2 regions of the Paenibacillus sp. Aloe-11 genome follow, and region 1 is predicted to be linked to the other one. Evidence: riboswitches for the same ligand, from Rfam matches in the RefSeq annotation. Region 1 holds a riboswitch; the other holds the start of a gene.
What was found. Region 1 has a riboswitch for glycine ahead of gcvT (glycine cleavage system aminomethyltransferase GcvT). Riboswitches for the same ligand answer to the same signal wherever they lie in the genome.
Positions count from the first base shown of each region.

Region 1 (3,419 bases):
AGTACCGGCATCAGGGGGCATGTACACAGAAATGGCGGAGGTTTCGTAGCCGACACCGCTCGGGTCGATGATAGTGTCTATGTGGCTAAGAATGCCAAGGTTCTTGACAGTGCAACCGTGACCGGGAATGTCCGCATTGAAGATTTTGCTGTGGTGCGCGGTGCCGCAAGAGTAAGCGGCTCAGCCAAGATTACAGACTATGCGCTGGTGCGTGGAAGCGCCCAGATCGGCGAATCCGCTACCCTAAGCGGGTATGCGATTGCAGACGGTTCTGCAAAAATAACAGGTCATAGTCATGTAGGGGATCAAGCCGTTGTTACTGAACAAGCAGAAGTTTCGGAATATGGACAGGTGGTTGAAAGCGCTTTAGTTAAGGGGTATTATACGGTGAGCGGTCATGCCATAGTTAAGGGGCTTTCGATTGGTCACGGTGGGGCCAGCAAGCGAGAACATGGAGGAGCCACCGGACAGGCCGTTACTTACGGCGATTTCTTCGATGATATGGGATATACCATAAGTAGCGGTTCCTTTGCAGGCTATGAAAGTTTGGAGGCATCTGTGAAAAATTTCAGGGACGGTTATGCCCGATCAGACGGCAAGGGCGGCTATATGCGCTAAAATGGCCAGTCCGCAGACTAGAGTTTAAACGCCGGATACCGGCATGAACAAAACGAAAAATATGTGATATAAAATGACCTCATCCTCCACTTGACACTTTACTGTGGAATATGAGGTCATTTTTGGCTATTCAACACAGCAACTTACAAATTTCAGATCGAAACGTCATAATTCGACACGATATGACTTTATTATTACCCTTCGGCAGTCAATCTCTCGTACTCATCCGCAGACAATAGCTTGCCCAGAGCTTCCTCCACATCGTTGCTGATCTCGACCTCGATCATCCAGCCTTTTTCATAGGGAGACTCGTTCACCAGCTCAGGCGTAGTTTCCAACGTTTCATTCACCCTTAATATGATTCCCGTCACCGGAGCAAACAAATCGGATACCGTCTTCACCGATTCAATCGTACCAACCTCCGCTCCTTGTTCAATTGCTGCTCCCTCCTCAGGCAACTCCACAAAAACAATGTCACCCAGTTGGTGCTGTGCAAAATCTGTAATACCGATTCGAACCTTTCCATCCTCTATACGCTCAACCCATTCATGCTCCTCCGTATACCAAAGCTGCTGTTTCACTTCGCTCATCCTGCTTCCGCCTCACTTCCAAGGGAATGTAATTGCTTCTGCCCACCTATACTAGACAGGTTAAGATTATGACAACAAGAATACCTATGTCAATAATACTAACAAAAATACTTCATATCACTGTAAAAAGCGTTGTAAACCAAAATATGACAAGGTATAACAAACGCTTACATATCCTTATTTATGTATTAAATGTTTTTTAGATTGATTTTCATGACATTTTTATTGACATTTTGAATGAATTTGCGTATTAATGGGTTATAGCCAATGCTTGTGGAAACACCCCGACAACTGCAAACGCGGATGAACGCGGAGGGAGAGACTGCCAGGATTCGCATAGCTATTATCGCTTGTAAGACAGTGCTGTGAGACAGAGGCACATGCGAATCGGAGCAAGTTTTGTTGCTGGCATAACCCGGTAACAGTATTTGTTTCCAAAGGTAGCGCCGAAGGAGTAAACCTGCACGGCAGGTGAATCTCTCAGGCAAAAGGACCTCTGCCGGACGCATCTCTGGAGAGCATTCGCGATGAAGCGGATCACCCAAGAGGAAACCTGGTACACACCGGGGTAACTTTCAGGTATCAAGGACAGAGCTGAAAAAAGAGTATAGACCGCCGTCTATACGTTTTTTTCGGCCTGTCTTTTTTGTTTAGCCGATAATACCGGATAGGAGTGGAAAAATGACTAACTTGCGCAAAACGCCGCTGTATTCTTCTTACGGGACGCTGCCCGGAGTCCGTTGCATTGACTTTGGAGGCTGGGAGCTCCCTGTGCAGTTTAGCGGCATTCAAAAGGAGCATGAGGCCGTCCGCCAACATGCGGGATTATTCGATGTATCGCATATGGGCGAGTTTTTGGTTGAAGGCAAAGAAGCCCAAGCTTTTCTGCAACAGGTAACGACGAACGATGTCAGCCAGTTGGAACCGGGTCAGGCCCAGTACTCGCTCTTGTGTTACCCTGATGGTGGTGTGGTGGATGACCTGCTTGTGTACTGCAAAGGACCGGAGCGCTACATGCTTGTTGTCAATGCCTCCAACATCGACAAGGATTGGGATTGGCTTATGCGCCACGTGCCTGCATCCGTTCATCTCGAAAATGTGTCGGATGCCATAGCATTGCTGGCGTTGCAAGGCCCGGAAGCAGCGCGTATTATGGCAGCCGTGACAGATACGGATATAACCAATCTGGTCTCCTTCCGATTCCGTGAGAACGTGCAGCTGTTCGGAGTGAAAGCACTCGTCTCCCGCACCGGATATACAGGTGAAGATGGTTTTGAAATGTATATACCTGCAGCGGAAGCAGCGGCTGTATGGGAAGGATTGCTTCGCGCAGGTGAGTCGTATGGTCTGATTCCCGCCGGGCTTGGTGCCCGGGATACGCTGCGCTTTGAGGCACGGCTGCCCTTGTACGGACAAGAGCTATCTGCCACGATTTCACCGCTTGAGGCTGGCTTGGGCTTTTTCGTTAAGCTGGGCAAGGGAGATTTTATCGGCAGAGAAGCGCTGCAGCGCCAGAAGGAGCAAGGTATTCCCCGCAAGCTGATCGGACTGGAATTGCTGGATCGCGGTATCCCGCGCGCCCATTACCCGGTATTCGCGGAAGGACAGCAAATCGGTGAGGTTACAACGGGAACCCAATCGCCAACCTTAAAACGCAATCTGGGTCTGGCCTTGGTGGACAGCCGGTTTAGCGCCCTATCCACACCGCTGGAGGTCGAGATCCGTGGCAAACGCCTGCGCGCCGAGGTGGTAGCAGCGCCTTTTTATAAACGTTCACGCTGATCCTAGACTCTTTTCATTTCTATAAAGCGAACAAGGAGATATGGACTTCTGGATTTTCCAGTTCACGATTATGTATTAGCCAATTTACGACTTTACATTTTGCTTTTCGAAAGGAGCCAGAACCTATGAAGCAGCATCGCTATCTGCCCATGACCGAACAGGACCAAACCGAAATGCTGCGTGTGGTCGGCGTATCGTCCATTGACGATTTATTTAGTGATATTCCAGCAGAAATCCGATATCAGGGCGAGCTGCCCATGTCCTCTCGACTGGACGAAAGAGCCTTAACCCGCCATCTGGCCGAGCTGGCCGGGCATAATGCCAACACAGACACACATGTCAGCTTTCTTGGTGCAGGGATTTATGATCATCATATTCCGTCCGTCATTCAGCACATCACTTCGCGCTCGGAATTTTACACCGCCTACA
Region 1 is NZ_JH601057.1:98,255-101,673, forward strand. It holds gene WG8_RS17685 (DUF6055 domain-containing protein) at 1-618, shown strand, start outside; gene gcvH (glycine cleavage system protein GcvH) at 813-1,208, opposite strand; glycine riboswitch at 1,512-1,714, shown strand; glycine riboswitch at 1,715-1,810, shown strand; gene gcvT (glycine cleavage system aminomethyltransferase GcvT) at 1,890-2,990, shown strand; partial or broken gene WG8_RS28715 (glycine dehydrogenase) at 3,116-3,419, shown strand, end outside.

Region 2 (3,419 bases), on a different contig from region 1:
TCATTATATTTTTCCAGAATATTGCTCAGCGTTGACGATTTAGATACCACTGGCTGACTACGGCATTAATGATGAGCAATTGGCTCTTTTGCGTGCATCACTGTAACATTCAAAAAGAGAGTGTCTTCAAGCCTGTGATGGCTGAAGACACTCCCTTTTGAATGTTATGACTTTCCATTTTTATGAATTGACTGTCTGTCCTTTTTCTTCTACCTGGATAGCTGCGCCTACACTGGCACCTGCAAGAATCCCCTTTTGCTTATTAGAATACAAGGAATCCATATAGGTTCGGGTTTCTGCGACTACGATGCCTGACAAGCCGAGCAGTGCAATCAGGTTGGGAAAGGCCATCATTGCGTTAAAGATATCTGCCAGCAGCCAGATGGCATCCAGCTTGATGAACGCGCCTCCGGCAACCAGGGCAATGAACAGATATCGGTATGGCTTAATCCACTTGACGCCAAGCAAATATTCAACACAGCGTTCCCCGTAGTAATTCCAGCCGAGCATGGTCGTGAACGCGAACATAATCAGAATGATCGTGAGCAGCTCTGCGCCAAGCGGGAACGCGCTGGAGAAGGCTTGCTGAGTCATCAGGCCCGCATCAGTAGGTCCGCTCCACACACCGCTTACCAACAGTGTCAGCCCGGTCATTAGACAAATAACCATGGTGTCAATAAACACGCCTGTCATGGAGATCAGCCCTTGCTCCGCAGGCCATTTGGTTTTGGCGGCTGCGGCTGCAATCGGTGCGCTTCCCAGTCCGGCCTCATTGGCAAAAATACCTCTGGCTACCCCGCTGCGCATCGCCAGCATAATGGTAGCCCCGGCAAAGCCACCCGTCGCAGACGTAGTCGAAAACGCGGAGTGCAGCACAAGTGCGATTGCGGCCGGAAGCTGGTCCGCAAACCGAATCAGTACGATGATACAAATCAGCACGTATAAGCCTGTTTTAAAAGGAACGACCTTGGTTGATACCTTGGCAATGCTTTTGAGTCCTCCAATGGTAACCAGTGCTGTAAGGGTAGCAATTATCAACGCCGTTACAATCGGCGGAACGCCAAAGCTGTTTTCGGTCGAAGACACAATGGCTTTGACCTGCGGGAACGTTCCAATGCCGAACAGCGCCACCAGCATGCCCGAAAAGGCAAACAGCATCGCCAGCGGTTTAAAGCGGCGTCCCAGACCATTTTCAATATAATACATCGGGCCACCGGAAAACTGTCCATTCCGATCCTTCACCCGGTATTTTACCGCAAGCACACCTTCCGCATATTTCGTCGCCATCCCGAAAAAGGCAGCCACGACCATCCAGAACAAGGCACCCGGCCCGCCCAGCTTAATCGCCGTCGCTACGCCGACAATACTTCCTGTGCCAACTGTAGCCGCCAACGCCGTGCTCAGGGCCGCAAAGCTGCTTACATCTCCGCTGCCTTCATTTGGGGCCTTGCCGATCAGCTTGATCGCCAAAGGCAGGCGAAATACCTGCAGCATTTTTAAACGTATGGTCAGCCACAATCCCGTTCCCATCACGAGAATGATAAGCGGCGCTCCCCATATCCAACTGCTAATCGTTTCTAACACATGTACCAAATTCATTTCAACCCGCTCCTCCAGCATATTAAAAAACAAAAAAGAGTCAAATCAGCTGATTCGACTCCTGGAGAGGTTAAAGGCACGAAAAAATACAACCCTTTTGCGCAGGTTGCTGCCACTACATAGCTTATAAAAAAATAGGGCATCCCCTGTCACAGGTTATTCGCGTCTCTGTCCTTTTGCCTGAGAGTTTAAGCAGATGTTCTCTGCCGTGCACCTTCGGCGCCCAATTAAGGGTCTCTCCAGAGTTCTGTCCGTTTACGGTCCCGCTTGCTGTAATCAGCCAAGCACCTGAGAGTTTTGCCCCTTCGGTCGGAACCTTCGTTCCATCTCCCGCAAACATCAACCAGACATATGAAATTGTTTTTTATTATACAGAAAGCTTTCAGTTTATTACAAGTGAAAAATTTGTGAAGCCCTCTGAGATACAGTCATCCGTCTGCACAAAAAAACGGGCACAGCATAGCGCATCCTTACGATGTACTCTGTTGCACCCGTCCAAGAAGATATGAAGTTACACAAAATTACAGCTCTTCACCATTCGTTGCAATTACATTTTTGTACCAGTTAAAGGAGTCTTTTTTGGAGCGTTTGAGTGTTCCATTACCGTCATCATCCAGATCGACATAAATAAATCCGTAGCGCTTGGACATCTCAGAAGTAGACATACTTACAAGGTCGATAGGCCCCCAGCTCGTATAACCGATCAGATCAACACCGTCGGCAATCGCTTCCTTCATTTGGGCAATATGCTGACGCAAGTAATCAATGCGATAGGTGTCATGCACAGAACCGTCTTCTTCCACCTTATCATACGCACCCAAGCCATTTTCCACGATGAACAGCGGCTTTTGATAGCGGTCATAAAACGTATTCAGCGTAACACGCAGCCCGATCGGATCGATTTGCCATCCCCAGTCGGAGGACTGCAGATACGGATTTTTCACGCCGCCAATCAGGTTGCCTGCTGCTTTCTCGCCTTCCGGGCCCGCAGATACGGTCAAAGTCATGTAATAGCTGAAGGAGATAAAATCGACCGTGTTATTTTTCAAAATTTCAGCATCGCCGGGTTCTGTTTGCAGAACAATATTATTTTCTTCAAAATAACGGTTCATGTAGTTGGAATATTCCCCACGGGCATGTACGTCCGTAAAGAACAGGTTCATCTGATTTTCATGCTGGGCTTTCAGTATATCCTCAGGGTTACACGTATGTGGATAGCTTTCTATACGGGCCAGCATACAGCCGATTTGAGCGCCCGGGATGATCTCATGTCCCCGTTTGGTCGCCAGTGCGCTTGCTACAAATTGATGATGCAATGCTTGATATATCGCTTGCTGTTTGTTTTCTACACGGTCAATCACCACACCGCCGCCTGTGAACGGACTCATAGTCATTACATTGATTTCATTAAAGGTCAGCCAGTATTTTACTTTATCCTTATAGCGTGTAAATACCGTTTCGGCATAATTCACGTAATGCTGTATGACTTCGCGTCCCAGCCAGCCATTATACTTTTGCGTCAGACCTAGCGGTGTTTCATAATGTGACAATGTCACCAAAGGCTCAATATCATACTTGCGCAGCTCATCAAATACATTGTCGTAAAATTGCAATCCTGCTTCATTCGGCTCGGCATCATAACCATTCGGGAAAATCCGCGACCAGTGGATGGACATGCGAAATACCTTAAAGCCCATTTCTGCAAACAAGGCGATATCTTCTTTATAGTGGTGGTAGAAGTCCACCCCTTCACGCTTTGGAAAACGGGCGTTTACTTTACCTGCCAGGATGTCTTCCAGACGTTCGGACGAAATCTCGAT
Region 2 is NZ_JH601059.1:69,392-72,810, forward strand. It holds gene WG8_RS18480 (LysR family transcriptional regulator) at 1-35, shown strand, start outside; gene WG8_RS18485 (alanine/glycine:cation symporter family protein) at 181-1,599, opposite strand; glycine riboswitch at 1,758-1,852, opposite strand; gene WG8_RS18490 (glycoside hydrolase family 1 protein) at 2,121-3,419, opposite strand, start outside.
Region 2: another riboswitch for glycine. It lies ahead of WG8_RS18485 (alanine/glycine:cation symporter family protein); the one in region 1 lies ahead of gcvT (glycine cleavage system aminomethyltransferase GcvT).